DNA from 3 places in the Pelomonas margarita genome. Region 1 is predicted to be linked to each of the others. Evidence: predicted binding sites of a transcription regulator. Region 1 holds the regulator's gene; each other region holds the start of a gene.

Region 1 (9,967 bases):
CGCGCCGCAGCGCGATGGACGTGGGCTACGGCAGCTCGCCTCAAGGCGGCGAGCTTGCACGGCCGTGACGTCAGCGGGCCCGCACCACGCGGACCTGGAAGGGCACGCCGTCGATCTCCAGGAAGTAAGCGCCAAAAAGGCCTCGATGCACGACCACCTTGGGGTCTTGCAGGTCGTACAGCGCCTCGCTGTCATCGGCGATGCGCCAGACCTGGCCGTTCTCCAGCTCCATGCGCTGGTTCGGCCGCCAGCCCTGGAAGCGACCGCGAATGCGGCTCTCGACCTGCTGCAGTGCTGGCGGGTTGCCGGCGGGCGGCTTGACGGCCTCCTGGCCGAATTTCGCGACCGCCTCGGCTGCGTGCGCGACGGATTTGGTCGTGGCCGCTGGCGCATCTGCGGGCAGGCTGATCGCGTCATAGCAGCGCAGCCGGCTCGCGGCGTCCACTTGCTGGCGGCAGGTCTTGACGTCGCCGGTCAGGTCTTGTGCGCCGGCAGCGCAGGCCATGCCGCCACAGCTGCTCAGCAGCAGCGCCGTGCACAGGTTGCGGATCATGCGAGCTCCTTACAGCGCCTTGCGCAGGTTGGCGGGCGCGATCTTCATCGCCTCGCGGTACTTGGCCACCGTGCGCCGCGCGCACTGGATGCCTTGTTCGTCCAGCATGGCGGCCAGCGCGCTGTCTGACAGCGGCTTCTTGGTGTCCTCGGCCGCGACGAACTGCTTGATGAGCGCGCGCACGGCGGTGCTGGAGGCCTCGCCGCCGGCCTCGGTGCTCAGCCCCGAGCCGAAGAAGTACTTCAGCTCGAAGGTGCCCCAGCTCGTGGCCATGTACTTGGCCGTCGTCACGCGCGAAATAGTGGACTCGTGCAGGCCCAGCTCGTCGGCAATCTCGCGCAGCACCAGCGGCTTCATGGCCAGCTCGCCGTGTGTGAAGAAGCCTCGCTGGCGCTCCACGATGGCCTGGCTGACGCGCAGGATGGTGTCGAAGCGCTGCTGGATGTTCTTGATGAACCAGCGCGCCTCCTGCAGCTGCCCGCCCAGTGGCGAGTTGCTGATGCCGCCGCGCGTGGCGCGCAGCGCGTTGGCATAGAGCTCGTTGATGCGCAGCTTGGGCGCCACCTCGGGGTTGAGCATGACGCGGAACTCGCGGCCCACCTTGCGCACGATGACGTCGGGCACGATGGCCGCGCTGGCGCCCTGCGCGAAGCGCCGGCCGGGCTTGGGCTCCAGCCGCGTGATCAGCGCCTGGGCCTCGCGCAGCGTGGCCTCGTCGGCGCCCGTCTCGTTCATCAGGCGGCGCATGTCGCGGCGGGCCAGCAGCTCCAGGTGACCCTGGCAGATGCGCAGTGCGATGACCTGGGGCACGCTGCGAGGGAGTGCGCGCAATTGCAGCGTCAGGCACTCGGCCAGGTCGCGGGCGCCGATGCCGGCGGGGTCCAGGCTCTGCAGCAGGCGCAGCGCGATGCGCAGGTGGTCCAGCAGTTGCTCGCAGTCCTCGTCGTCGTCGGGCACCAGCGCCGCGGCCAGCTCTTCCAGCGTGTCTTCCAGGTAGCCGTCTTCGTTCAGCGACTCGATGAGCACGTGCAGCGCGGCGCGGTCCTCGCGCGACAGCGTCATGCCGGCCAGCTGTTCGGCGAGGTGTTCGGCCAGCGTCGTGCCGGCGGACTCCTGGCTCTCGCGCTCGCCGTCGTCGTCGCTGCCGGCTGAGCTGCTGCTGGGCAGCTCGCGGATGCCGTCGAAGTCGTCGCGCTCGGTGCCGTTCTCCCAGTCCTCGCGCTCGGTGCCGCCGAAATCCTCGCCGGACAACTCGGCGGCCTCACCGCCGTCGGATTCTCCGGCCGAGGCCTCGGTGCCGCTCTCGGCGGGCGCGTTGGTGGCCAGCTCCGGTGCGCTGACGCTGAACTCCTCTTCCGCCTCCAGCAGCGGGTTGGCGGCCAGCATCTGCTCGACTTCCTGGTGCAGCTCCAGCGTGGACAGCTGCAGCAGCCGGATGGATTGCTGCAGCTGGGGTGTCAGCGCGAGGTGCTGACTGAGGCGGACTTGCAGCGTCTGTTTCACCGCTACATCCGGAAGTGTTCGCCGAGGTAGACCTTGCGCACGTCGGCGTTGGCCACGATCTCGTCGGGCGTGCCTTCGGCGAGCACAGCGCCCTCACTGATGATGTAGGCGCGGTCGCAGATGCCCAGCGTCTCGCGAACGTTGTGGTCCGTGATCAGCACGCCGATGCCGCGCCCCTTCAGGAAGCTGATGATGCGCTGAATCTCCAGCACCGCGATCGGATCCACGCCGGCGAAGGGCTCGTCCAGCAGGATGAAGCGCGGCTGCGTGGCCAGCGCACGGGCGATCTCCACGCGGCGCCGTTCGCCGCCGGACAGCGCCGGTGCCGGGCTGTCGCGCAGGCCTTCGATGGACAGGTCATGCAGCAGGCCGTTGAGCAGCTCGTCGATGCGGGCCTTGGACAGCGCCTTGCCGCGCTCGTCCTGCTGCAGCTCCAGCACAGCGCGGATGTTCTGCTCGACGGTCAGCTTGCGGAAGATGGAGGCTTCCTGTGGCAGGTAGCTCAGCCCCAGCCGGGCGCGCGAGTGGATGGGCAGGCGCTGCACTTCGGCGCCGTCGATGCGGATGATGCCGGCGTCCGATCGCACCAGGCCCACGATCATGTAGAAGCTCGTAGTCTTGCCCGCGCCGTTGGGGCCCAGCAGGCCCACCACCTCGCCGCAGTCCACGCGCACGTGCACGTTCTTGACGACCTTGCGCACGCCATAGGTCTTGGCCAGGCCTTCGGCCTCGAGCCGGCTGCCGCCGCAGCTGGCTGGCGGAGTCTGGGCGACGCTGCGGGTCACGACGGCTTGCCCGGCTGCAGCGTCGTCGACGGCTTCAGCGGCAGCGTCGGCGCGGGCGCCGAGCTGGCGTCGTCGGCCGCCTCGGCGCGCGGCATCACGACGATGCGGGTGCGGCCGTTGGGGTTGGGCGAGGCGCTGCCGCCTTCCAGCGTGGCCACCTCGGTGCGGCTGTTGTAGATGATGACCGCGCTGGCCATCTCGTTCATGACCATCGCGCCGCGCGTGGTGCGCACGCGGGCATTGCCGATGAAGCGCACGACCTCCGTGCGTGTGTCGTACTCGACCTGGTCGGCCGTGCCGTCGATGGCCTCGCCGGGCACGTCGCGGGCCTGGCGGAAGCTCACCGGCTGCTGGCTGGTGCCGCTGGCATAGGCCTGGTGGTAGCCGTCGCGGGTCTCGCGCACGTCCACCTTCTCGGCCCGCAGCGCCAGGCTGCCCTTGGTGACGACGACATTGCCAACCAGCTCCAGGCGCTGGTTGACCTGGTCGATCTGGCCCGGCTTGTCGGACGAGAACACGAGGGGCTTGCTGCGGTCGGCCTTCTCCGCGAAGGCGGCGCCGGCAGCAAGGGCGAGCAGCAGGGGAAGTAGGCGCAAAGGCATGGCGGCACGGAAGTTGCAGGCCATTCTATGGGTGCGGCGGCCGCCTCAGCCTCTGCGTCGCGGCAAGCGGCTCAGCGGGTACCGCGACGGCCGGCGCCGTCCGGGCTCACTTCTTGGCGCGCACGCGCTGGATCAGGAAGTCGGCGACCTGCAGCGCGCGCTGGCCCGACTCGTGCTCGGCCAGGCGCTGGCCGGCACTGGCGATGGTGGGCGAGGTGATGAAGCGGCCGGCAATGCCCAGCGCGGGCACACCGTCGGCGCGGTAGGCGTCGAACAGCTTGTCGGCCTGCGTGCACTTGGTCTGCACGCCGAAGGAGTTGTAGGCGTCCAGGTACTTGGCCGCGTCCACGCCCAGGTTGGCGAGGAACTTGGCCTGCACCTTGGGGTCGTCCAGGCTCTGACCCTGCTGGTGCATCGCGGCAAAGATGGCCGGCCGGGCCTGGGCTTCCTTGCCCAGGGCTTCGAGCGCATAGAACATGCGCTGGTGCGGCTTGAGGCTGGCGCGGAAGGCCACATGTGCCTTGCGGAAGGCGATGTCGGCCGGTACCTGCTTGGCCCAGGGCTCGATCAGAGGCTCGAAGGCGTAGCAGTGCGGGCAGCCGTACCAGAAGAACTCGATCACCTCGATGCGGCCGGGCGCCGTGGGCAGCGGCTGGGCCAGCACGTTGTAGTGCCGGCCTTCGACCGGGCCGCCCTGGGCGAGGGCGGTGCCCGCGAGGGGTGTGGTGGCGAGCAGGGCGGAGAAATCGCGGCGCTTCATGGCGTCAGGTTCCTAGGGTGGTGTCAGCGTTGTACACGAACGAGGTTGGCCTCAAAGCCGGCGCCCTCGATCTTGCGTTGCAGGTCTTCTGCGGCGTCGCGCGTGTCCAGGGGACCCAGGCGCACGCGGTAGACGGTGCGGCCGTTCTGCTCACGCTCCATCAGCTTGGCCGTGAAGCCCTGGATGGCGAGCTTGGCCTTCTGGGCCTCGGCGTCTTCGGTGCGCGTGTAGGCGCCGGCCTGCACGAAGTAGACGAAGGCGTCGGCCGCTGCCGGGGCCGAGGCGGCCGGCGTGGCGGGCGCTTCAGCCTTGGCGGCTGGCTTGGCCGGGGCGATGGCCGCCGTGGGCGTGCTCGCCGCAGCGACCGGGGCGCTGGCCGATGCCGGCACGGCCGGTGGCGGCGTGGTGGCAGCGGGCGGTGCGTTGACGACACCGCTGGCGCTGCGGGCGCCCTTGCCGGCCAGCGGCGCGTTGGGGTCCCAGTTCTTGTTGCGCTCGGCCTCGGCCGCGTCCTGCTCGGCCGTGCGCTGCGGCACCTTGTCGACGAAGGGGATGGGCACCTTGGTGATGTACAGCGCCACGCCAAGGGCGACGGCCAGGCCCACCAGCAGGCCCACGATCAGGCCGAGGACGAAGCCGCCCTTCTGGTTCTTCTGGCCGGCGGGTTTGGACGCTGAGGTCATGCGCTCTCCGAGGTTTCCGAGGTGTCAGCAGTGTCGCGGTTCATCTGCTCGGGCGCGCTGACGCCCAGCATGCCCAGGGCGTTGGCCAGCACCTGGCGGGTGGCGGCCAGCAGCGCCACGCGGGCGCGGCTCAGCTCGGGCGCCTGGCCCGTGACGCGCTCGGCAGCGTAGTAGGAGTGGTAGGCGCCCGCCAGGTCCCGTGCATAGAACGCGATGTCGTGCGGCGCCAGGCCGGCCGCGGCGCCGCTGAGCATGTCGGGGTAGGCGGCGAGCTTGAGCATCAGCGCTTCTTCGGTCGGGGCGGTCAGCAGGCCGAAATCGGCGCCCGCGACACCGGCAACGTCGCCGCCCCACTTGCGGATGACCGAGCAGATGCGCGCATGGGCGTATTGCACGTAGAACACCGGGTTCTCGTCGTTGGCCTTCAGCGCCAGGTCGATGTCGAAGACGAACTCGGTGTCGGCCTTGCGGCTGATGAGGAAGAAGCGCACCGCGTCGCGGCTGGTCCAGTCGATCAGGTCGCGCAGCGTCACGTAGCTGCCGGCGCGCTTGGAGATCTTGACCTCCTCGCCGCCCTTCATGACCGTGACCATCTTGTGCAGCACGTAGTCCGGGAAGCCCTGCGGGATGCCGAGGTCAACCGCCTGCAGGCCGGCGCGCACGCGGGCGATGGTGCCGTGGTGGTCCGTGCCCTGGATGTTGATGCACTGCGTGTAGCCGCGCTCGAACTTGTTGATGTGATAGGCCACGTCGGGCACGAAGTAGGTGAAGCCACCTTCCTTCTTGCGCATCACGCGGTCCTTGTCGTCGCCGTAGTCGGTGGTGCGCAGCCACAGCGCGCCGCCTTCTTCGTAGGTCTTGCCGCTGGCCACCAGCCGCTCGACGGTCTTCTCCAGCTGGCCGCCGGCGTAGACGCTGGACTCCAGGAAGTAGCTGTCGAACTTCAGGCCGAAGGCCTGCAGGTCCAGGTCCTGCTCATGGCGCAGGTAGGCGACGGCGAACTGGCGGATGCTGTCCAAGTCGTTCACGTCGCCCGAGGCGGTGAACTCGCGGTCATCGGCCTTGACGGTTTCCTTCTTGAGGAAGGCGTCGGCGATGTCCTGGATGTAGTCGCCGTTGTAGGCGGCCTCGGGCCACTCGGCGTCGCCGGGCTTGAAGCCCTTCAGGCGCATCTGCGTGGAGTTGGCCAGCGTGGCGATCTGCACGCCGGCGTCGTTGTAATAGAACTCGCGGGTCACGTCGTGGCCCTGGCTCTGGAACACCGAGCACAGCGAGTCGCCCAGCGCGGCCTGGCGGGCGTGGCCCACGTGCAGCGGGCCGGTGGGGTTGGCGGAGACGAACTCCACCATGACGTGCTTGCCGGTGGCGGCGCGGTGGCCGAACTGGCCAGCAGCAGCCAGCACCTCGGCGACGACGGTCTGCTTGGCGGCGGGCTTCAGGCGAATGTTGATGAAGCCGGGGCCGGCGATCTCCAGCGCCTGCACCCACTGCTGGAAGGCGGCTTTGGCCTCCAGCGCGGCGATCAGGCGCGTGGCCAGTTCGCGCGGGTTGGCCTTGAGCGGCTTGGCCAACTGCATGGCGGCCGTGCAGGCGAAGTCACCGTGGGCGGCCTGCTTGGGGGATTCGAAGGCCGCCGACGCGTTGGCGCCGGGGGCGATTTCCTGGAGGGACTCGGCGAGTGCGGCGAGCAGCGCCTGCTTGGCTTGGATCATGGGCGCGATTTTAGGAGGCTCGCCCGCTCAGGCATGGCGCGGCTGGCTAAGCAAGCGCACGGCGAGGCCACCCAGCACCAGGCCCATCAGCCAGCGCTGCACGGCCAGCCACAGGCGGTGGCGCCCGAACCAGCCGGCGATGCCCGCCGCCGACAGCGTGACCAGCAGGTTGATGCCGCCGCCGATGAGCACCTGCGTGGCGCCCAGCAGCAGGCTCTGCACCAGCACCGAACCGCCGTCCGGTGAGATGAACTGCGGCAGCACCGACAGGTAGAACACCGCGACCTTGGGGTTCAGGACGCTGGTCAGCAGGCCCATCGTGAACAGCTTGTGGGGCGATTGCGGCGGCAGGTCGCGCGCCTCGAAGGGCGAATGTGCGCCCGGCCGCAGCGCCTGCCAGGCCAGCCAGCCCAGATAGAGCGCGCCGCCGAACTTCAGCAGCTCGTAGCCCAGCGGCACGGCCATGAACAGCGCCGTCAGCCCGATGGACGCACACACCATGTGGACCGTGAAGCCCAGCACCACGCCCGTCCACGACAGCAGGCCTGCGTTGCGGCCCTGGCACAGCGAGCGCGACAGCAGGTAGACCATGTTGGGCCCGGGCGTGAGGGCCATCAGCAGCGCGGTGGCGGCAAAGACGAGGTGGCTGGACGGATCGGTCATGGCGTGGTGGGCAGGGCGGCGCGCATCATGGCAGCCCCCGGGGGCGCCTGACGAAACGCATGGCGCGGCTGTCGGGCGAGTTCAGCCGTCCGTCGGCTCGTGGCAGGCCACGCACAGCTTGTTGCCGTCCGGGTCGCGGAAATACGCGCCGTAGTAGTGCTCGTGGTACTGCGGGCGCAGGCCCGGCGGGCCGTCGCAGCGGCCCCCGTGGGCCAGCGCCGTGGCGTGAGCCGCGTCCACCTGCGCGCGGCGCGCGGCCAGCAGCGCCACCATCTGGCCGTTGCCGGGATGGTGCTCGCCCTCGAACGGCCGGCCCAGCAGCAGCAGCGGGCGCGGGCCTGGTGCGCTCTGCCATGCGGCCCAGGGGTGCGACGCGTCGCAGAAGCGTTCGGCGAGGCCCAGCCCGGCCATCAGCGGCCGGTAGAAGGCCAGGGCGCGCGTGAAGTCGTTTGTGGCGACAAAGACGTGGGAGAACATCGGCCGGCTCCGTCATGGGTGGCCCGTATCATGACCTGCGTGAGCGCCCCAGCAGACGACCTGCCCTCCCACATCGGCCGCTACCAGGTGCTCCGGCGCCTGGGCGAAGGCGCGACCAGCGACGTGTTCCTGGCGCGCGACCCGTTCCAGGGCCAGGATGTCGCCATCAAGCGCATGCGCACCTGGGCGCCCGCGCCGGACGCCCCGAACAGCGACTTCAGCAACCGCTTCTTCAGCGCCGAGGCAGCGCTGGCCGGCCGGCTGCATCACCCCAACGTCGTCGCCATCCTGGACGCCGTGGCCGAGGACGCGTCGCCGTACCTCGTCATGGAGTACGTGCCCGGCGTCACGCTCAAGCACTTCTGCCGCAGCGACCGCCTGCTGCCGCTGGATCAGATCGTCGAAATGGCCTTCAAGTGCGCGATGGCGCTGGGCTACGTCTACCGCCAGGGGCTCATCCATCGCGACGTGAAGCCTGCCAACCTGCTGGCGGTGCTGGACGCGTCGGGCCAGGTGGTGGACGTCAAGGTCAGCGACTTCGGCTCGGCGCTGAACCTGCATGCCGACTCCACGCAGATCCACCGCGTCGGCTCGCTGGCCTACATGCCGCCGGAGCAGATCGAGGGTGGCGACGTGGACTGCCGCGCCGACATCTACGCGCTGGGCGCCGTGCTGTACCACCTGATCGGCGGCCGCCCGCCGTTCGATGCGCCGCACCAGATGGCGCTGATGCACCAGATCTACCACCAGCCGCCGCTGCCGCTGATGGGCCAGCGCGAGGGCGTCACCGAGGCGTTGGACGCCGTCGTGCAGCGTGCGCTGGCCAAGGCGCCGCACGAGCGCTTCGCGACCTGGGACGCGTTTGCGCAGGCGCTGTCCAGCCTGGTGGCCACGCAGCAGGTACCGCTGAACCGGCTGGGCGAGGTGCGCGACTCGGAGCGCTTCAACATGCTGCGCGCACTGGAGTTCTTCGCCGAGTTCGGCGATGTGCAGCTGTGGGAGGTGGTGCGGCGCGCGCGCTGGAAGCGCTACCCGGAAGGCCATGCGCTGTTCAAGCGCGGGCAGGAGGGCAACAGCTTCCACATCATTGCGCAGGGCGAGGTGCAGGTGCACCGTGACAACCGAATCGTCGCCACGCTGGGTCAGGGCACCTCGGTGGGCGAGATGGCCTACCTGGCGCCGAACCCCGACCTGCGCCGCCACAGCACCGACATCAAGGTGACGCAGCCCTGCACGACGATCTGCTTCACGCCGGAGTCACTGGGCCAGCTCAGCCCGGAGTGCCAGCACCGCTTTGACCGCGCCTTCATCCGCGTGCTGGTGCGCCGCCTGCATGCGGCCCACGAGGCGCTGGCGCATCCGCGCCGCATCCTCTGATGGAATCTTGAGCCGCCGCGCGCGGCGTGCTGGAATCGACCCGCCCCTCACCCTCAGCAAGGAGTCATCCCGATGAAACACCTCACGCTCGCCATCGCCCTCGGCTGTGCTGCGCTGACCGCCCAGGCGGCCGACAAGGCGCCCACCGTGCAACAGTCCAAGATGGCCATCTGCAACAAAGATGCCGGCGACAAGAAGGGCGACGAACGCAAGGCCTTCATGAAGGAGTGCCTGTCCGCCAAGCCGTCAGACGGTGCAGCCAGCGCGGCGAGCAGCACGCCGCAGCAGCAGAAGATGAAGGCCTGCAATGCCGATGCCAAGGGCAAAGCGGGCGACGAGCGCAAGGCCTTCATGAAGGAGTGCCTCAGCGCCAAGGGCTGACTGTCGCCCTGGCCCTGCCCGGAAGCCACCTGCGGGTGGCTTCTTTCATGCGGGCTCAGAACTTGTAGCGGGCCTCGACGTAGTACTGGCGGCCCGAGGTGTCCACCTTCTGCGGCTCCAGCTCGCTGTAGCGGTACTGGCCGCGTGACGGGTTGGTCAGGTTGGTGCCGCTGAAGGACAGGCTCAAGCCCGGCATCACCGTGTAGTTCACGCTCAGCGCGACGTTGGTGACCGGGGCCTGGATGGTGGGCGCTGTGGGCATGGTGATGCCCTGCACCACCGACAGGCCCTGGCTGTTGGCCGTGGGTGCCGGCGCCGTCGTGCTGTTGACGTACTCGCTGCGGTAGTTCCAGGCCAGACGCACGCTGAACACCTCGTTCTCGAAGTAGCCCACCAGGTTGGCGCTCTTGCGCGAGGCGCCCACCATGGGCCGGCCGTCTTCCACATGGGTGTCGGCGTAGCTGAGGTTGG
Region 2 (9,967 bases), on a different contig from region 1:
CCGACCGAGGCGCTGGCGGACGACGTGCGCTTCAAGAACCACGGTCTGGCGCCCAAGTCGGCGGCGGACTTCGCCTTCCTGCTGCATGGCTTCCACTTCCTGAAGCCCGAAGGCGTGATGGCCATCATCCTGCCGCACGGCGTGCTGTTCCGTGGCGGGGCAGAGGAGCGCATCCGCACCAAGCTGCTGAAGGACGGGCACATCGACACGGTGATCGGCTTGCCGTCCAACCTGTTCTATTCCACCGGCATCCCGGTGTGCATCCTGGTGCTGAAGAAATGCAAGAAGCCGGATGACGTGCTGTTCATCAATGCCGCCGAAAATTTCGTCAAGGACAAGCGGCAGAACCGGCTCACCGAAGAGCACATTGCCAAGATCGTCCGCACCTATCAGTTCCGGGAAGAAGAACCCAGGTATGCCCGGCGCGTGCCGATGGACGAGATCGAGAAGAACGACTTCAACCTGAACATCTCACGCTACGTGAGCACGGCGCAGGCCGAAAAGGAAGTCGATCTGCAGGCCGTGCATGACGAACTCGTCGAACTAGACAAGCAGATCAAGCGCGCCAAACAAAAGCACAACGAGTTCCTCAAGGAACTCGGGTTGCCTCTGCTGCCTTGAGTGGCCGGCCCCATTGACTTCGATGTCAGCGGAATGCCTGCTGGTGTTCTCGGCAGTACTGCAGGCCACCGAAACGCCTCGTGTTGCTCCAGCAGAACTTGCCTTCTGCGTAGCTGATCTTGGCATCGCAACTGGCGCAGATGAGCCGCTTGGCAGGCTCCGCGGCCGGCGCCTGTTCAGGGGCAGCCGCAGCGCGCGACGTTTGTTGCCCAGCGACCGCCCCCGAGTTGGCCAATGCTGATCCGCCAGCACGCGGTTGCATGAAGTCTGGCAGCGCCAGCAAGTCCGCCGGTTGGTGCTCTCGCACCAACAACTCCGCCCATTCCTTCAGCGTGTCCCGGCCGCGCACGTTGAGGATGCTGGCCAACGCGGTGAGGGTTGACGGGCTATCCAGCCAGCGATCACGCCATTGAGCGAACTGGTCGGCCTTGATGACGTTGCTGGTGTCCATCCGCTTCGCATCGGGCCGCTGGATGATGGCCTTGGGGTGAAACATCACCAGATGGTGGAACTTGGGCTGCGTGCCCAGCCTGCCGGTGATGCCCAGGCGATCCAACAGCTTTGCCAGCACGCGCGCATGCCGTTCACTTTGTGCCAATGGCGATGCCACGCCAAAACGCTTGCCGCTGTTGTAGCGCACCGTGAACTCGCCTACATCGTTGATCTCGACATCGCCGGCGTAGCACTTGGTTTCCACCAGGATGAAGTCCAGCAACCGGTTGAAGACCAAGTGGTCAATCTGTGCAACCTCGCCGTCTACGACAAAGCGCAGGTCGTGCAGCACTGCCGTGTTGGCACCGTCGCGCATCAGGCTGTCGATGTGGAACGCTGCGTCACGCTCGCCGTCGAGGCCCTGCTTGACCCGCCAGAGCTCATCCTTGAGTCGATTCTTCTGGCGTGCGTCCAGCACGGGCGATGCGTGCAGGTCTTCCAGCAAGCGAAGTCGTTTGGTCTTGTCGTCAGCTTTCTTGAACAGCATGTTGCCTCCCTCGCTAACGACTTTACAGGCCGGCGGCGGGGCAACTTTCGCTTGGCGTCACCCCTGTGGCCCCAACGGCGCCGCATCCAAATCCAGCTCCACCCGCTGCCTCACCAGCTCGAATCCGCTGGCCAGCTCCCGCACGTCGTAGAGCTTGCCGCGCGCGTTCTTGAATGGGCGGTGCACCACGAGCATCCAGCGTTCGTCCAGCGTGCGGAACAGCATGCCGTGGCCGCTGCCCTTGGCCAGCCACACGGGGCCGTGTTCCCAGGGGCCGAACAGCTCGCCCGAGGGGGAGCGCGACACGGTCTGGAAGTAGCCGTCGTCGCCCCAGCTGGACCACAGCATGTGCAGGCTGCCGTCGGTCGTGCGGTAGAGCTGCGGGCCGTCGGTGACGATGATGCCCTGGCCCTGCTGCGGCTTGGCGGCGGGCGAGGCGTTGCCCCGGAACAGCTCGCGGGGCGGGCCCACGGCGCGCAATTCGTCGTCCAGCGGCACGGCGGCGAAGGCGCCCACGCGCAGCTGCAGCCATTCGTGGGCGTAGACCATCCAGGGCTTGCCGGCACGGTCCAGGTGGAGCGTGCCGTCCAGCGTCATCAGCGACTTGTCCACCACGGGCTCGCCGCCACGCACCAGCGTGAAGGGGCCGCCCAGCGTGTCGGCCACGGCCAGCACGGTGCTGCGGCGGTAGGTCTTCTGGCCCGGCACCGGGCTGGGGTCGGCCAGCGGCAGGCGCTCGTTGTGCACGGTGACGAACAAGTACCACTTGTTGCGCCAGCGGTGCACCTCTGGCGCCCAGCAGCCCTCAACGGCCCAGGTGTCGGCGGGCAGCTGGAACACCAGCTCGGGCTTGCTCCAGTGCTTGAGGTCGCGGCTGCGGTAAGCCATCACACCGATGGCCTGTCGGCCGGTGAAGTCGCCGTGGTTCTTCGTGAACAGCCAGTAGGTCTGGCTGGCGGTGTCGGTGACGATGAAGGGGTCGTGCAGGTCCATGCCGGGCAGCGTCAGCGTGCCGGCGGGTTGGGCCCAGGCGGGCACGGTGCCGGCCAGGGCGGCGGTGGCGGTCAGCAGGTGGCGGCGTTTCATCGCGGGGTGTCCTTGTTCAGCAGGCCGCGCTGGCGCAGCCAGTCTTCGGCGCGGCGGGGCCAGGCGGAGGCATTGCCCAGGCCGTCGCGCATGCCGATGCCGTGGCCGCCCTGCTCGAAGACGTAGAGCTCGGCTGGCACGCCAGCGCGCGTGAGGGCCTGGTAGTGCAGCAGGCTGTTGTCCACCGGCACGGTCTTGTCGAACTGGGTGTGCAGCAGCAGCGTGGGCGGCGTGGCGGGCGTGACCTGCTGGTCCACGGACAGCAGCGTCAGCAGCGCCGACTCGGGCTGCTCGCCCAGCAGCGCCTTGCGCGAGCCGGGGTGGGCGGCGGGCGGCATCAGCGTGATGACGGGGTAGACGAGCACGGCGAAGTCGGGCCGCGCGCTGACGGCATCGAGCGCGGCGCCGGTGCGGCCGTCGGCGTGCTCGAACAGCGTGCTGGCGGTGGCCGCGAGGTGGCCGCCGGCCGAGCTGCCCATGACGCCGATGCGGTCGGGCCGCACGCCGAACTCGGCCGCGCGCGAGCGCACCAGGCGCAGCGCGCGCAGCACGTCCTGCAGCGGCGCGGGGTGGCCCCAGTCCTGCAGCCGGCTCTTGAGGATGAAGGTGGTGATGCCCAGCGTGCTGAGCCAGGCGGCGTACTGCAGGCCCTCGCGCTGGAAGGACAGCACGCTGTAGCCGCCGCCCGGGCACAGGATGACGGCCGTGCCGTTGGGTCGGTCCACCGCAGGCGGCACGACGGTCAGCGTGGGCAGCGAGACATGGGCGATGCGGCCCTGCTCGTCGGTGCGCTCAGGGGCTACCTCGCCGCGTGCGGCCGGCGCGTCGGCGCGGCGGGCGGGCGGCACGCCCTCTGGCCACAGGGGCAGCACGGTGGGCACCGGGGGAGCAGCGAGGGTCAGCATGGGCAGCAGGGCGGTCGACAGCAGCAGGCGGCGCTTCATGCCGGCGCAGTGTGCCAGCGGGCTGTCGGGCAGGGCCCGCGCCACCAGCAACGCTCAGCGGGATGACGAATGCGCGGCCGGCGGTGTGGGCGGCAGCCAGCTGCCCAAGTGCTGCATGGCGGCCGGCGTGCGCGCCAAGCTTCGGTGGTTGGTGCCAGCGAGCTGGTGCACGGTGACGGCCGAGCCTGCGCGGCGCAGCGCGTCGACGAGGTGGTGCGAATGCGCGTGCGGCACTTGGCGGTCGGTCTCGGCCAGCAGCACGAGCACCTCGCAGCGCAGCGCCCGTGCGGCGGCCAGGCTGTCCAGCGGCGAGCGGAGCCAGGGCGTCAGCGGGGCGGTCAGCGGGTTTCGGCGCAGCACGGCGCGTAGGCTCTTCAGCGGTGTGATGAGGGCGATGCTGGCCACCGGCGTGCCGGCGGCGGCCCGTCGCGCTGCGAGCTGCATGGCCACGCCGGTGCCCAGGCTGCGGCCAGCAAGGTGCAGCGCGCCGGGCGGCAGCGCGAGCCGCGCCAGGCCCCAGTCTGCAGCGGCATGCGCGTCGGCCACGCAGGCGGTCTCGCCCGGCCAGCCGTTGCTGGCGCCGAGGCCGCGGTAGTTGAAGGCGAGCAGCGCGCAGTCGTCGGGCAGCCAGCCGGCGAGGTCGGGCGTCCAGGCCACATGCTCGTTGCGCCCGCCAAACCACAGCAGCAGGCGGCGCGGTGGGGCTTCGGCCGGCACGGTCAGCCAGCCCTGCAGCTGAATGCCGCCGGGCCGCGCCAGCCACACGGCCTCGCTGCGACGCCGCGCGGCGGCAGGGCCGGGGGCGGCGCGGCGGATGTGCCAGGTGCGGCCGAACAGCAGCCGCCCTTGCAGTGCGACGACGGCGGCCGCCAGCGCGGGCACGCCGATCAGGGGCCAGGCCCAGGGGGATAGGTGCAGGAGCGACAGCATGGCGGAGTGCGAGCCCGGCCAGCGTAGGCGGCCTGCATGACAGGCCGATGGGGCTGCGGCCCGGCCGCCCGCCTTACAGCTGCCGCTCGAAGAAGCGCACGACGCGGGCGCGAGACTGGTAGGCCTGCTCGGCATCAGGGGTGAACTTCACCGCCGGCGGCACGCCGGTGCTGAAGAAGCTGCCCTGGTTGGCGAACGGGTCGTTGACGGTCATGGGCACCATCAGGCGGTCCCAGCCATGCGTGGCGTCGGGATAGGCCACCACGCGCACGAGGCTGTTGCTGCCATTGCTGGCGTTGGCTGCGGCGGCGAGGTCCTGGCAGGGCTTGGCGCTGTTGTCGTAGTCGTCCTTGGTGCCGACCTGGATCAGCACCGGCGCGCCGGTCAGGGCCAACCACTGCACGCCGTACTGCGCCGGCGTGCTGCGCACGGCGGCCAGCAGCGGCGCGTTGTTCCAGGCGTAGCACACCGGGTAGTGCGCCACATGGGCCTTGAAGGTCCGGCCGCCGCCGAACTGGCCGGCATACAGCCGCTCGGCCGTGCCCATGCTGACCAGCCCGCCCCAGGAGAAGCCCAGCACGCCAACGCGCGCGCCGTCGATGCCAGGCTGCTGGGCCAGGAACTGCAGCGCTGAGAAGGCGTCGGGGTAGGTCAGGATGGGCGCGGCGGGCCGCTGGCCGGGCGCGGTGTAGCCGCGCGCCTGCCACATGTCGATCTGCAGTGTGGCGATGCCGGCATCGTTCAGCGCGGCCTCGTAGAAGTCGCCACGCGCGTCGATGCCGGCCGAGCCGTGCACGATGACAACGGCCGGCAGCTTGCGGTGGCCGTGCCAGCCGCGCTGGCGCGGCACGCTGAGCTTGCCCTGCACCGTCAGCGGCGTGCCGGGCGCCGTGAGGTTGGGCGACGAGAACTGCACGAACGACACCGCCGGCCCGGCCGCGGCGCCATGCTCATGCTCGCCGTGGGCCCGGGCAGGCCCTGCCGTCCAGGTCGCGAGTGCCGCCAGCGCGGTCAGCGCCGTGCCCTTCCATCCTTGCCATGCCATGGTGTTCTCCGTTCAAGACCAAGTGGGGCGCGCAACCTAACAGCGCCCTCGGCACGGGGTGCTCGGGACTTGCCTGTCGCGGTTTCAGGGGAGGGTGTGCCGTGCGGGTGTCATTCGGCGCGGGCATGAAAAAGCCCGGCACGGTGGCCGGGCTTCGAGGCAGGGCGGCAGGGGCGGTTGCCCCGGCGCTCAGCGGTTGCGGTTGCGCAGCCGCATCACGACGAACAGCAGGCCGGCGGCGAACAGCGCGTAGGTCTCGGGCTCCGGCACGGGGGCCAGCACTTCGGCGCCGACCAGCGTCTCGGTGGTGGTGGTGGTGACGCTGCGCACTTGATCGAACGGGTTGTAGTAGCCCTGACCCATCGACACGCTGAGCGCATCGAGGGCAATGCCGTTGCCGGCGACGGCAGCAAACTGGATGTGGGTCGTTGAGCCGTCCAGGACTTTCAGCCCAAAGCTGGCTTCGGTGCCGAACGTGCTGGACTCGGCGGAGGTCGAGCCATAGGCGCTGAGCAGTGTCCAGGAGGATTCACCTGCCATGCGGAAGTAGAACGACGGCAGCGCCGGCACGCTGGCGCCGAAGGGGCTGGACGCGGGCGTGTAGCTCCCCGTGGTGTAGACGTTCAGCCAGACGGACGTCATGGCGCTGGACTCGATCGTGGCGCTGAAGGTCACGTACTTCGTGCCAGACACATCGGGGGTGTTCAGCTGCTGGCCCCAGCTGTAGTGGTCGTACGAGGCCATGTGGTCGGTGACCGTCGTCGTCGTCTCGGCGACGTCGTACAGATAGGCCAGGCCCGCCGTGGTTTCGGTGGGCGCTTCCCAAACTCGCCTGATGGTGCTGTTTGTCGTCACCGAGCTGGTGCTGTAGTCCGTCGCGACCGTGTAGGTGGTGGACGGACTGATGAAGGCCGGTGTGTCCGACGTCAGGCCGTTGTACTCAACGGCTGTCATCTCCACGTTGACTTGCGGGGTTGCAGGCGCAGCAACAACGGCAGCCGCCGGCGACGCGCTCAGCCACGCAGCCGTGGCCAGCAGAGCCGAGATGACAGGCTTGAAGCTCATGGAAACCCCCTGGAAATTGGTTTGAATTTATGGGCAATGAGAATAAAGCGGGATGCGTGCCAACTCTGTCACGCCTCCCCCTGCGGACAGGGGGTAACCCGGGGGCTTCTGAGGGGAAGACTTGGTGAAGCCCGTCTTCGCCGCTGTGCGACCCGGGGTGTGAGCCGGTGCCGGCTTGGTGCGACAGGCACCGCCCCGGTCTTGGCCAGCCCCGACGCAGTGCAGGCGAAAAAAAGCCCGTGGCATGTGCCACGGGCCGGGTCTTGTGCGGGCAGGTGCCGTTCAGAAAGGGATGTCGTCGTCCATGTCGTCGAAGCCGGTCGACGCCTTGGGCGCCGGGGCCGGGGCGCGCTGCGGCGCGGGGCGCGGGGCCGGGCGGGCGGCCGGGCGGCCACCGCCGCCGAAGTCGTCGCCACCGGCATCGCCGCCGCGGCTGTAGCCGCCACCACCGCCGGCGCCACGGCTGTAGCCGCCGCCACCTTCGTCGCCACCACCGCCGCCTTCACGACCGCCCAGCAGCTGCATCTCGCTGGCAATGATCTCGGTGGTGTAGGTGTCGCGGCCTTCCTTGTCTTGCCACTTGCGGGTCTTCAGGCGGCCCTCGACGTACAGCGGGCGGCCCTTCTTGACGTACTCGCCGACGATCTCGGCCAGGCGGTCGTTGAAGACGACGCGGTGCCATTCGGTCTCTTCCTGGCGCTCGCCGGTCTCGCGGTTCTTCCAGTTGCGCGTGGTGGCCAGGCTCAGCGTGACCCAGGCGCCGCCGCTGGGGTTGTAGCGGACCTCGGGGTCCTTGCCGACGTTGCCGATGAGGATGACTTTGTTGACGCTGGCCATGACGCTCGCCTGAATTTCGATGGGGAAGGGGGCGAATTATGCCGGGCGGGGGGCCGTGCACCGTCAGCAACACCCCGCAGACCGCATCCCGCACCCGGCGGCCCGCACTTCGTCTCCGCAGCCGCCGGCCGCGTGCCGGGGCTCCCTAAGATGAATGCATGGACACCCTCGGACTCCGCCCTGCCCCGCCCCGCCCCAACCGGCGGATGTGGCTGGCCTATGCCGGCTGCTGCGCGCTGGCCTGGTGTCTGTTCGTGCTGGCCGGCAGCGAGTTCGACCGCGGGCTGGATCCGTTCTGGCTGGCCGTCTACCAGGCCACCACCATGCTGTGGGCGCCCATGCTGCTGGGCGTGGCCGTGTGGCCGGTGGCGCGCCGGCTGCATGCCAGCGATGCCCAGCCCGGCGCGACGGCCATGGCGCATGGGCTGGCGGCCGTGGCGTTCGCGGCGCTGTGGCAGGCCGGCGAGTTCGCGGTCAATGCGCTGCTGTTCGGCGGCGACCATGCCGGCGCCGTGCTGATGGCCGGGCTGCTGTGGCGCTCGGTGTGGGGGCTGGTGGTGTATGCGGCCATCGTCACCGCGTTCACGGCGGTGCTGCAGGCGCGGGCGGTGCGGGCGGCGGCGGTGGCGGCGGCGCAGGCCGAGAGTGCGCTGGCCAAGGCCGAGCTGTCGGCCATCAGCGGCAAGCTGAACCCGCATTTCCTGTTCAACACGCTGAACACGCTGATCGCGCTGACGCGCAAGGACGCCGCGCAGGCCGAGGCGGCGCTGCTGCAGTTCGCGTCCATGCTGCGCTACGTGCTGGACACCAAGCGGGGCACGGAGGACCGCGTCATGCTGACCGACGAGGTGGATTTCCTGCGCGACTACCTGGCGCTGGAGGCGCTGCGCCTGGGCCAGCGCCTGCGCGTGGACTGGCAGCTGGAGGAGCGCGTGATGGCCGACGAGCTGCCGCCGCTGACGCTGCAGCCGCTGGTGGAGAACGCCATCCTGCATGCCGTGGCACCGCGCCGCGCGGGCGGCACCGTCACCATCACCGCGCGCCGCAACGCGCTCAACCAGGGCCTGGAGCTCGCCGTGGCCGATGACGGCCCCGGCTGCGCGCCCGAGGCCCTGGCTCCCAAGCCCGGCCAGCGCCGTGGCGTCGGGCTGGCGGCGCTGCAGAAGCGCTTCTCGCTGGACTACGGCGGCCAGGCCCGGCTGCGCATCCACACGGCCCCTGGCGCGGGCTTTCGCGTCGATCTTTTCATCCCACAGGCATGAGGCCACCCCCTACGCGCTTCGCGCGCCCCCTCAAGGGGGCACTGCCAGTGGCCCGGCAAAGCCGGTTCCACGGCAGTCGCTGGGCAACTTCGACCGGTGGCTTTGCGTCCATCACCAAGAAATCCCGGAGTGCCTTCGCATGAGTACGACCACCGTCCTGATCGCCGAAGACGAACCGCTGGCCGCCGAGGCGCTGGCAGACTGGGTGCGTGCCACGCCGGGCCTGCAGCTGGTGGCCGTCTGCGAGGATGGCGAGGAGGCGCTGGAGAAGATCCGCGCGCTGCGGCCCGCGCTGGTGCTGACCGACATCCAGATGCCCGGCCTGAACGGGCTGCAGGTGGTGCAGGCGTTGCAGGGCGACGCCAGCCAGCCGCGCATCATCTTCACCACCGCCTATGACCAGCATGCGCTGACCGCCTTCGAGCTGCACGCGGTGGACTACCTGCTCAAGCCCTTCTCGCGCGAGCGCTTCGACGAGGCCGTGGCCCATGCGCTGCGCGATGCGGCACCGTTGACGCCCGAGGTGGCGCAGGCGCTGACGGCCCCGCCGGACGCGCCGCTGACCCGCCTGCTGGTGCGCGACCAGGGCAAGATCTTCCCGCTGCAGGTGGCCGACATCGAGTGCCTGCGCTCCGACAACAAGTACACCGCCATCACCAGCCGCGGCCGCAGCTTCCTCGTGCGCCTGCCGATTGCGGACTTCGAGACCCGGCTGGACCCGACTCGCTTCCTGCGCGTGCAGCGCGGCTGCATCGTCAACCTGGACTTCGTCGACAGCCTGACGCCGGACGAGAACTCGCAGCTCGTCGTGCAGCTGCGCGACGGTACGCGCATCACGGCCAACCGCGAGGTCTCCAAGATGCTGCGGGAGCAGTCGCTGTGAAGGCGCTGCTGCGCGCCCTGCTGCTGGCGGCCGGTGCCGCCCAGGCGCAGCCCCCGGCGGCGGCGCCCGCCCTGCCCGCGCCGGCCGCCCCGGCGGCGCTGCCCGCGACCCCGGCGCCACCGTTGCCGCCGGGGCCCGGCCGCGTCTACACGCCGGGCGAGTTCGACCGGCTGGACCTGGGCGGCGCGGCGCGTGTGGTGCTGGTGCTGGGCGAGCGGGACCAGGTCTTCGTGGCCGGCGATGACGAGGTGCAGAAGGGCGTGGATCTGCGCCTGCGCGGCCGGCGGCTGGAAATCCAGCCGGCCGGGGGCTGGA
Region 3 (9,967 bases), on a different contig from region 1:
AGAGCGTGTCCAGCACGACGAGCAGGATGGGCTTCAGGTAGCCGATGGCTAGCAGCGGGCCCAGCACGGCGATGACGAGGGTGAGGACGAAGTTCAGTTCCGACATGGTGCTCTCCTTGGGGGTGATCTCAATGGGTGCGGCAGGCGCCGTCCGGGGCGCAGCGGCCGGCGTGCAGGTGCACGAGGCGCAGCAGCCAGCGCGGCAGTCGGTAGCGGTGGTCGGCCAGCCAGTCGTAGGCCGGGCCGGCCAGCCGCGCCAGAACCGGGTGGGCGAGCGCGGCGGCGATGCGTGTGTGGCCGGTCGCGGCATAGGCAGCCTGCACGGCCGGCACGCCCACCAGCCAGCGGCCGTCCTCGCGCAGCACATGCAGCCGCGCCATCAGCGCGGCCTGCGTGACGCCCAGCGCCGCGGCTTCAAAGCCGGGTCTGGCGATGTCGACGAAGCGCAGCCGCCCGGCGCGGTTGTCGCGCATCAGCACGCCCATCTCGCTGCGGCACAGCGGGCAGTCGCCGTCGTAGAAGACCGTGTGACTGGGCGGGTTGGCTGTCATGGCTGTTATTTCTGTTGAAAGAGAAATTAAAGGGCAAAAAAAGGGGCGCAGCTGCACCCGGTGCGGCCTCATCCCATCGGGGGCAGGGTGGGCATGGCGGGGAAGGCAGCGGCCGGCGCGTCGGGCGCGTCCACCGGGCGCACGAAGCGCTGCACCTGGGCGCCCAGGCGCAGGATCTTCTCCAGCGTGGCGGGCGACAGCCGCAGCATCTCGTCGCTCCAACTGCCCAGGGTCTGCATGAAGTCCAGCGTGCTGCGCAGCCGGTCTTGCATCTCGGGGGACTCCTGGGCCAGCGCAGGGTCGACGGACAGGTCGCGCAGCAGAGCGACGGTGGGGTCGAACTCGCGCTCCTTGCGCTGGCGCACGATGGTGCGGAACAGCTCCCACACGTCGCTGGAGGTTTCGTAGTAATCGCGGCGGTCGCCCAGCGCCTGCGTGACGCGGATGAGCCGCCAGTTCAGCAGCTCCTTGAGGCTGTTGCTGACGTTGGAGCGGGCCAGCACCAGGGTGTCGGCAATCTCCTCGGCGTGCAGCGGCCGGCCGTGCACGAACAGCAGCGCGTGGATCTGCGCGACGCTGCGGTTGACGCCCCAGTTCGTGCCCATCTCGCCCCAGTGGACGATGAAGCGGCGGCTGATGTCGGTGAGTTCCATGGCCTGCAGCGTACGTCATCTGAAATTTCTGTCAACACAGAAATTAAGGGGGGTTTGGAGACCCGTGGCATCATGCGCGCGCTTTTTTCAGGAGAGCCGACATGGCGATGGATGTAGTCGATTACGAGATCAAGGGTGCCGAGATGCAGTTCGTCGAGGTCGAACTGGACCCCGGCGAAGCGGCCATCGGCGAGGCCGGTTCCATGATGTTCATGGATGCCGGCATCCACATGGACACGGTGTTCGGCGACGGCTCGGCCAACCAGGGCGGCGGCTTCTTCGGCAAGTTGCTGGGTGCCGGCAAGCGCCTGATCACGGGCGAGTCGCTGTTCACGACCGTCTACACCAACAACGGCCACGGCAAGCAGCGCGTGGCCTTCGCCGCGCCTTATCCCGGCAAGATCCTGCCGATGGACCTGCGCCAGCTGGGCGGCATGCTGATCTGCCAGAAGGACTCCTTCCTGTGCGCGGCGCGCGGGGTGTCGCTGGGCATCGCGCTGCAGCAGAAGCTGTCCACCGGCTTCTTCGGCGGCGAGGGCTTCATCATGCAGAAGCTCGAGGGCGACGGCCTGGCCTTCGTGCATGCGGGCGGCACGGTCGTGCGCCGCACGCTGCAGCCAGGCCAGACGCTGCTGGTGGATACCGGCTGCGTGGTGGCCTACACGCCTAGCGTGGACTTCGAGATCCAATACGTCGGCAAGATCAAGACGGCGCTGTTCGGTGGCGAGGGCCTGTTCCTGGCCAAGCTAACCGGTCCGGGTGAGGTGTGGCTGCAGAGCCTGCCGTTCTCGCGCCTGGCCTCGCGCATCTTCGCGGCGGCGCCGCAGACCGGCGGGGGCGGCCGCGAGGAGGGCTCGGTGCTGGGCGGCTTTGCCGGCGCCGGCCTGCTGGGCGGCTTGCTCGGGGGCGACCGCGACGACTGAACGCGCAGCGCGCGCGGTTTGACCTGGGACAGCTGGCCGCGCAGGCCCCCCGGGTAAACTGGTTTTGCAGGGCGGCGTGGGCCGCCCTTTTTCGTGGTCGACGGGAGTTCGGGATGTTGCGCAGTTGGTCGGTGGCCTTGGCCATGGTGGTGGCGCTGGGGGCGCAGGCCCAGCCCGTTCAGCCGGCGCGTCCGCCGGTGTTTGTGCTCAATTCGCTGAGCGCGGACATTGCCGTCGTCGACCCGGTGAGCTTCACCGTCACCAAGCGAATCCCCACCGGCAAGGAGCCGCATCACCTCTACCTGTCGCCGGATGAGAAGTCCCTCATCGTCGCCAATGCGCTGGGCGACTCGCTGACCTTCGTGGATCCGCGTACGGCCGAGGTGCAGCGCGTGGTGAGGAACATCTCCGATCCCTACCACCTGCGTTTCTCGCCGGACATGAAGTGGTTCGTCACGGCGGCCAACCGGCTGGACCATGTGGATCTGTACCGCTGGCAGGGGAGCACGGCGGCCGAGCCACTGCAATTGGTCAAGCGTATCCACGCGCCCAAGACGCCCAGCCACCTGAACATCGACACCCGCAGCACCACGGTCTACGTGAGCCTGCAGGACAGCGACGAGCTGCTGGCCATCGACCTGGGTACGCAGGCGATCAAGTGGAAGACGCCGGTCGGCAAGATGCCGGCCGACATCTACCTGACGCCGGATGACAAGCACCTGCTGGTGGGTCTGACGGGCGACAAGTTCGTGGAGGTGTGGGACGTCAGCGGCGCCGCGCCCAAGCTGTCCAAGCGCATCCCCACCGGCAACGGCGCGCATTCCTTCCGCGCCTGGGGCGACAAGCGCCACGTGCTGGTCAGCAACCGCGCGGCCAACACCATCAGCAAGATCGACCTGACGACGATGAGCGTGGTCGACCAGTTCCCGGGCCCGGCCGGCCCGGACGACATGGAGATGCTGTCCGATGGCAAGACGCTGCTCGTCACCTCGCGCTGGGCCGGCAAGGTCACCGAGATCGACACGGGCACGCGCAAGGTGGTGCGGCAGGTCAAGGTCGGAAAGTCGCCGCACGGCATCTGGACCTTGGATCACAAACCCCGTCTATGAAGGCGCGACTGTTGGCGCTCGCCGCGGCCTGTGCGGTGGTGTCCCCATGGGCCGGAGCGGCCTGCGACAAGCCGGTCTACCTGACCTTCGACACCGGCCACATGGGCGTGGCGCCGCTGATCGCGCAAACGCTGAAGAAGCACGACGCGCGCGCGACCTTTTTCCTGGCCAGCGAGCCCACGCAGACCGGGGGCACGACGCTGGACGCGACCTGGGCGCCGTGGTGGCGCGAGCGCGTGGCCGAGGGCCATGACTTCGGCTCCCACACCTGGGATCACGACATCTGGCTGGCCGACCTGCCCGAGGCCGACGGCCGCGTCACGCGCTTTCGCGTGCGCACCCAGGCCGGCGTGCAGAAGCCCGTCGTGCGCGAGCTGACGGCCGAGCAGTACTGCGCCAGCCTGAAGCAGGTTGGCGAGCGCTTCACCGCTATGACGGGCAAACCGCTGGCGCCGCTGTTCCGCGCGCCGGGCGGCCGCACTTCGCCGGCCCTGCTGGCCGCCGCCCAGGCCTGCGGCTTCACGCATGTGGGCTGGAGCCGCGCCGGCTTCCTGGGTGACGAGCTGAACAGCCAGGCCCATCCCAACGCCCAACTGCTGGAGAAGGCGCTGCGTGACGTCCGGCCGGGTGACATCCTGATGGCCCACCTGGGCATCTGGGACCGCCAGGACCCGTGGGCGCCGGCGGTGCTGGACCCGCTGCTCCACGGGCTTTCCCAGCGCGGCCTATGCTTCGCGCCGCTGCGGGAGCATCCCCGCTACGCCCGTTGGTTCAAGAAACCGTGATCGACTGGATCTCCAACACCTTCGACAACCTGCAGCTCGCGCTGTACGAACATGCCGTGCAGCCCTTGGTGTTCGGCATCGGCCTGGGCAACCTGCTGGAGGACGCGTTCGCCGCTACCGGCTGGCTGCTGCTGGGGCTGCTGCAGATCGTCATCATGCTGCTGGGCATCCGCCTGCTGGAGCGGCGCTGGCCGGTGGAGCCGCTGACCGACCGTGCGGCGGTGCGCACCGACATCGCGTACACGCTGATCCACCGCCTGGGTCTGGTGCGGCTGGCCATGTTCTTCAGCATCGAGCCGTTGTGGGATGCGGCCGCCAGCCAACTGCGCCTGGCCGGCCTGCCCACCTGGCAGCTGGACGCCCTCTGGCCCGGCGTGACCGATATCGCCTGGGTCAGCCTGCTGCTGTACCTGGTGGCGTTCGACTTCGTCGGCTACTGGCTGCACCGCTGGCAGCACGGCTGGCACTGGTGGTGGGCGCTGCACAGCCTGCACCACAGCCAGCGCCAGATGACGATGTGGAGCGACAACCGCAACCACCTGCTGGACGACGTCATCCTCGGCACCGCGTTCGCGCTGCTGGCCCGCTTCATCGGCGTGGAGCCGGGCCAGTTCGTCGCCATCACCGTCATCACGCAGCTGCACGAGAGCCTGCAGCACGCCAATGTGCGGCTGAGCTTCGGCGCCCTCGGCGAGCGGCTGCTGGTGAGCCCGCGCTTCCATCGGCTGCACCACAGCATCGGCATCGGCCATGAGGCGAACGGCCGCGGCACGCTGGGCGGCCACAACTTCGGCGTGCTGCTGCCGGTGTGGGACCAGCTGTTCGGGACCGCCAACTTCGACCTGCGTTACGACCCCACTGGCGTGCGTGACCAACTGCCCGAGGAGGGTGGCCGCGACTACGGCCGCGGCTTCTGGCGCCAGCAGTGGCTGGGGCTGGTGCGGCTGGTGCGGCATTGACCGTGCCCTGAGAGCTTGAGAGTCTTTCACCCATGCCCGCCTTGCACGCCAAAACACCCCCGCTCTTCGTTGCAAATGCGCGCCATAGCCCGAGCTATGGCTGTGCTTTGCGCCTAGATCGGAGGCGCTTTGACGTGCCTTTCGGGCACGGCCGAAAAACTCCCAAGCTCTGAGTCACGCCGCGCCGCGCGCAGTGATACTCCGCCCGCGATGAACAGCTTGATCGACTCCTTCTGGCGCGCCGCCGCCTACTGCCTGCACCCGCGCGTCATCGGCCTGTCGCTGCTGCCGCTGCTGATCTGCGGCGTGCTGGCGTTCGGCTTCATGTTCTTCTTCTGGGAGGGCGCCATCGCCAGCGTGCGGGCCACGCTGGAGAGCTGGCTGCTCGTGGAGAGCCTGCTGCGCTGGCTGGACTCGTTCGGCCTGCAGTCCTTCCGCAGCGTGCTGGCCAACATCGTTGTGCTGGCCGGCGTGCTGCCCGTCGTCATCCTGCTGAGCCTGCTGCTGGTGGCGCTGTGCATGACGCCGGCCATCGTGCGGCTCGTCGCCGAGCGGCGCTTCCCGCTGCTGGAGAAGAAGCGCGGCGGCACGCTGGCGCAGAGCGTCGCGGCGTCGCTGGGCGCGACGTTGCTGGCGTTGGTGCTTATCGTGCTGTCCATGCCGCTGTGGCTGGTGCCGCCGCTGGTTATGGTGCTGCCGCCGCTGATTTGGGGCTGGCTGACTTACCGCGTGTTCGGCTTCGACGTGCTGGCCGAGCACGCCTCGGCCGACGAGCGCCGCGCGCTGCTCAAGGCGCACCGCGTGCCGCTGCTGACCATGGGTGTCATGTGCGGCTACCTGGGGGCCGTGCCGTCGCTGGTGTGGGCCGTGTCCGGCGTGGCGGGCGTCATCTTCGCGCCGCTGACGGTGCTCGTCGCCATCTGGCTCTATACGCTGGTGTTCGCGTTCTCCACGGCCTGGTTCACGCACTACGCGCTGGCGGCGCTGCAGGCGCAACGCGCGGGCGAGCCGGTCGTTATTTCCGAAGTCCTCCCGGGAGCCTGAAGCCCATGCACGTTGGCCTCATCATCATTGGCGACGAGATCCTGTCCGGCAAACGCCGCGACTCCCACCTCGCCAAGTTCATCGAACTGCTGGCCGAGCGCGGCATGCAACTCTCCTGGGCGCAATACCTGGGCGACGACCGCGAGTGCCTGACGGCGCGGCTGCGCGAGGCCTTCGCCAGCGGCGACCTCGTCGTCAGCTGCGGCGGCATCGGTGCCACGCCCGACGATCACACCCGCCAGGCCGCCGCTGCCGCCCTGGGCCGGCCGCTGGCGCTGCACCCCGAGGCGCGCGAGCTGATCTGGCAGCGCGTGCAGCAGATGGCGCAGGAGCAGGGGCAGACAGCCGCCGAAGATCACCCCGATACGGTGCGTCGCTTCGAAATGGGTGTGTTTCCCGAAGGGGCGGGGATCATTCCGAACCCCTACAACAAGATTCCGGGTTTCTTCGTCGGCAACGTCCACTTCGTGCCAGGCTTCCCCGTCATGGCCCATCCGATGATGGCCTGGGCGCTGGATCGCTACCCGCAGCTGCACCGCCAGGTGGGCGTGCAGGAACGCTCGCTGATCGTCCAGGGTGCTATGGAAGCCAGCCTCACACCTCTGATGGAGCAGGTGGAATCGACCTTCGCCGGCATCAAGGTGTTCAGCCTGCCCAGCGTCGATCACCCGCAGTGGGGCCGCTGCATCGAACTGGGTGTGAAGGGCGATGCCGACCGCCTCGATGCGGCCTATCTTGCACTCAAACAGGGCGTGATCTCATTTGGTGCATCTATAAGCACCGAACTGGTGCGATAGAACCCTGGCCGTAACCGGCCTCCCAACGATAATGAACCGAGCAGCCGAGCTGCAACCCATGTCGGTGCATCTGGCATGCAAACTGCTTTGCTTTCCCCCGTGGCTGAAGCGCGTGTGCGTTATCAGCGGCAACCCACCCCCTCGATCCCGTAGGAGCAATTGATGGCCAAGACCGTCGCCGATGTGATGAACCTGGTGAAGGAGAACGAAGTCAAGTTCGTCGACTTCCGCTTCACCGATACCCGTGGCAAGGAACAGCACGTCACCGTGCCGGTGTCCCATTTCGACGAAGACAAGTTCACGTCGGGTCACGCTTTCGACGGCTCCTCCATCGCTGGCTGGAAGGGCATCGAGGCGTCGGACATGCTGCTGATCCCCGATCCCAACACGGCCAACATCGATCCCTTCTTCGAAGAGCCGACGCTGATCCTGACCTGCGACGTCATCGACCCGACCGACGGCAAGGCCTATGAGCGCGATCCGCGTTCGCTGGCCAAGCGCGCGGAGGCCTACCTGAAGTCCTCCGGCCTGGGCGACACCGCCTTCTTCGGCCCGGAACCCGAGTTCTTCGTGTTCGACAGCGTCCGCTGGGGCAACGAAATGTCGGGCTCGTTCTTCAAGATCGAATCCGAAGAAGGCGCCTGGAACTCGTCCAAGGAATACGAGCACGGCAACTCCGGTTACCGTCCCACCGTCAAGGGTGGCTACTTCCCCGTGCCCCCGGTCGACAGCGGCCAGGACATGCGCTCGGAGATGTGCCTGATCCTCGAACAGATGGGCATCCCCGTCGAAGTTCACCACCACGAAGTGGCGAACGCCGGCCAGATGGAAATCGGCACGCGTTTCAGCTCGCTGGTCGAGCGCGCCGACTGGACGCAGCTGCAGAAGTACATCGTCCAGAACGTCGCCCACGCCTACGGCAAGACCGCGACCTTCATGCCCAAGCCGCTGGTCGGCGACAACGGCTCCGGCATGCACGTTCACCAGTCCGTCTGGAAGGACGGCAAGAACCTGTTCGCCGGTGACGGCTACGCCGGCCTGAGCGACTTCGCGCTGTACTACATCGGCGGCATCATCAAGCACGCTCGCGCGCTGAACGCCATCACCAACCCGGGTACGAACTCGTACAAGCGTCTGGTGCCCGGCTTCGAAGCCCCGGTGAAGCTGGCCTACTCGGCCAAGAACCGCTCGGCCTCGATCCGCATCCCGTACGTGGCCAACCCCAAGGGCCGCCGCGTCGAAGCGCGCTTCCCGGACCCGTCCGCCAACCCCTACCTGTGCTTCGCAGCCCTGCTGATGGCCGGTCTGGACGGCGTGGAAAACAAGATCCATCCGGGCGAAGCCGCCACGAAGGACCTGTACCACCTGCCGCCGGAAGAGGACAAGCTGGTCCCGACCGTCTGCCACAGCCTGGACCAGGCCCTGGACTACCTGGACAAGGACCGCGCGTTCCTGACCAAGGGTGGCGTGTTCACCGATGCCTACATCGACGCCTACATCGACCTGAAGATGCAGGAAGTGACCCGCTTCCGCATGGCCACGCACCCGGTCGAATTCGACATGTACTACGCGCTGTGATGCGCCAAGGCAGCAGGCTTGCTGCCGCCCGCCCGGGCCGCAGCGTCAACGCTGCCTTGACCATCCTCCGCCAAGGGGGCCGCTGCTGCGGCCCCTTTTTGTTGGCTCATCCGGCCCTTGCGCCTGATCCACAATGCCGCCATGCTGAACCGACTGCTGGCCCCGTTGCTCGTTCTCGCCAGCCTGGGCGTGCAGGCCCAGGGCACGGTCTACCGCTGCCCCGGCCCGCCGGTGCTCTACACCGACGCGCTCTCCGCCAAGGAGGCGCAGGAGAAGGGCTGCCGCACGATCGAGGGCTCGCCCATCACGGTGGTGCAGACGCCGCGGCCGCGTTCATCGGCGCCGGCGGCGGAGGGCTCGCGCGGTGCTGAGGGCCGCGTCGATGCCGGCCAGCAGCGCGTGCGCGATGACGAGCGTCGCCGTGTGTTGCAGACCGAGCTGCGTCAGGCTGAGGAGCGCCTGGCCAGTGCGCAGCGCGAGTTCTCGGCGGGCCAGGAACGCCGCGGCGATGAGCGCAACTACCAGAAGTACCTCGACCGCATGGCCGAGCTCAAGGACAACGTCTCCCGCTTCGAGGCCGATGTGCAGGCCCTCAAGCGGGAAATCGCCAAAATCCCCTCCTGACGCGCCCGGCGCGGCGGGAGATCCCGTGCGCCATGACTGATCACTCTTTGCTGCCGGCCGAGTTCGCCGGCCTGGACCTGCTGGCGACCATGGTCGTCGTCACCAGTGCCGCCGGCGAATGCTTGTTCGCCAACGCCGCGTTCGAGGACACCATGCGGCTGTCGCGCCGCGCGGTGCAGCGGGCCCAGTTGCCCGACTGGTTCGACGACGCCCAGCGCCTGCTCGAGACGCTGGACGGCGTGGCCGCCAACCACTACTCCAGCAGCCGTTTCGACGCCGTGCTGCGCCGCGGCGCCTGGGCCCATGAGGACGGGCTGCCGGTGCATGTCATCGTCTCGCAAATGGAGGCGGCGGCCGGCGGCACGCCGCGCGTGCTGGTGGAGCTCATCGAGATCGGCCAGCTCGCCCGCCAGGACCGCGACGAGCGCAACCTCGACCAGGTGCAGGCCACCAAGGAGCTCACGCGCAACCTGGCGCATGAGATCAAGAACCCGCTGGGCGGCATCCGCGGTGCGGCGCAGCTGCTCGCGCTGGAGCTGCAGGACGGCAGCCCCGAACTGACCGAGTACACGCAGGTCATCGTGCACGAGGTCGACCGCCTGCAAAGCCTGGTGGACCGGCTGCTGGCGCCGCACCGCAAGGCGCAAGTAGTAGGTGACGTCAACATCCACGAGATCTGCGAGCGGGTGCGGGCGCTGGTGTTGATCGAGCATCCCAAGGGATTGGCGATCCAGCGCGACTACGACACCTCACTGCCCGACTTCCGCGGCGACCGCGAGCAGCTCATCCAGATGGTGTTGAACATCGTGCAGAACGCAGCCCAGGTGCTCGCGCCGCGCATGGCGGCCGGCGACGCGCAGATCCTGCTGCGCACGCGCGTGGCCCGGCAGGTCACGATCGGCAAGCAGCGCTGGCGCTTGGCACTGGAATTGCATGTCGAGGAC

The links. The regulator sigma-54, encoded in region 1, starts transcription at its own class of promoters, with help from an activator protein. The targets are predictions, from matches to a motif close to TGGCANGNAANCTGCTTT.
Region 2: a site for sigma-54 is predicted at 6,715-6,732, ahead of ACG0Z3_RS05965 (PEP-CTERM sorting domain-containing protein). Genes of this name have one in related genera too.
Region 3: a site for sigma-54 is predicted at 6,893-6,910, ahead of glnA (type I glutamate--ammonia ligase). Genes of this name have one in related genera too.

The regions. Positions count from the first base shown of each region.
Region 1 covers NZ_JBIGHW010000009.1:142,536-152,502, reverse strand. Annotated here, with positions in the region: gene ACG0Z3_RS16715 (hypothetical protein) at 71-553, opposite strand; gene ACG0Z3_RS16710 (RNA polymerase factor sigma-54) at 563-2,056, opposite strand; gene lptB (LPS export ABC transporter ATP-binding protein) at 2,059-2,841, opposite strand; gene lptA (lipopolysaccharide transport periplasmic protein LptA) at 2,838-3,443, opposite strand; gene ACG0Z3_RS16695 (thiol:disulfide interchange protein DsbA/DsbL) at 3,550-4,203, opposite strand; gene ACG0Z3_RS16690 (SPOR domain-containing protein) at 4,227-4,886, opposite strand; gene argS (arginine--tRNA ligase) at 4,883-6,598, opposite strand; gene ACG0Z3_RS16680 (LysE family translocator) at 6,626-7,261, opposite strand; gene ACG0Z3_RS16675 (VOC family protein) at 7,343-7,738, opposite strand; gene ACG0Z3_RS16670 (serine/threonine-protein kinase) at 7,778-9,115, shown strand; gene ACG0Z3_RS16665 (PsiF family protein) at 9,188-9,496, shown strand; gene ACG0Z3_RS16660 (TonB-dependent receptor) at 9,552-9,967, opposite strand, start outside.
Region 2 covers NZ_JBIGHW010000002.1:528,963-538,929, forward strand. Annotated here, with positions in the region: gene ACG0Z3_RS05935 (type I restriction-modification system subunit M) at 1-621, shown strand, start outside; gene ACG0Z3_RS05940 (nuclease-related domain-containing protein) at 647-1,558, opposite strand; gene ACG0Z3_RS05945 (glycoside hydrolase family 43 protein) at 1,658-2,686, opposite strand; gene ACG0Z3_RS05950 (alpha/beta hydrolase) at 2,683-3,630, opposite strand; gene ACG0Z3_RS05955 (alpha/beta hydrolase family protein) at 3,685-4,560, opposite strand; gene ACG0Z3_RS05960 (dienelactone hydrolase family protein) at 4,634-5,605, opposite strand; gene ACG0Z3_RS05965 (PEP-CTERM sorting domain-containing protein) at 5,795-6,670, opposite strand; gene ssb (single-stranded DNA-binding protein) at 6,953-7,507, opposite strand; gene ACG0Z3_RS05975 (sensor histidine kinase) at 7,666-8,769, shown strand; gene ACG0Z3_RS05980 (LytR/AlgR family response regulator transcription factor) at 8,909-9,652, shown strand; gene ACG0Z3_RS05985 (head GIN domain-containing protein) at 9,649-9,967, shown strand, end outside.
Region 3 covers NZ_JBIGHW010000004.1:116,088-126,054, forward strand. Annotated here, with positions in the region: gene ACG0Z3_RS09060 (hypothetical protein) at 1-106, opposite strand, end outside; gene ACG0Z3_RS09065 (thiol-disulfide oxidoreductase DCC family protein) at 129-551, opposite strand; gene ACG0Z3_RS09070 (GbsR/MarR family transcriptional regulator) at 620-1,204, opposite strand; gene ACG0Z3_RS09075 (TIGR00266 family protein) at 1,306-2,127, shown strand; gene ACG0Z3_RS09080 (YVTN family beta-propeller repeat protein) at 2,241-3,236, shown strand; gene ACG0Z3_RS09085 (polysaccharide deacetylase family protein) at 3,233-4,021, shown strand; gene ACG0Z3_RS09090 (sterol desaturase family protein) at 4,018-4,980, shown strand; gene ACG0Z3_RS09095 (EI24 domain-containing protein) at 5,191-6,024, shown strand; gene ACG0Z3_RS09100 (competence/damage-inducible protein A) at 6,030-6,821, shown strand; gene glnA (type I glutamate--ammonia ligase) at 6,984-8,399, shown strand; gene ACG0Z3_RS09110 (hypothetical protein) at 8,541-9,023, shown strand; gene glnL (nitrogen regulation protein NR(II)) at 9,056-9,967, shown strand, end outside.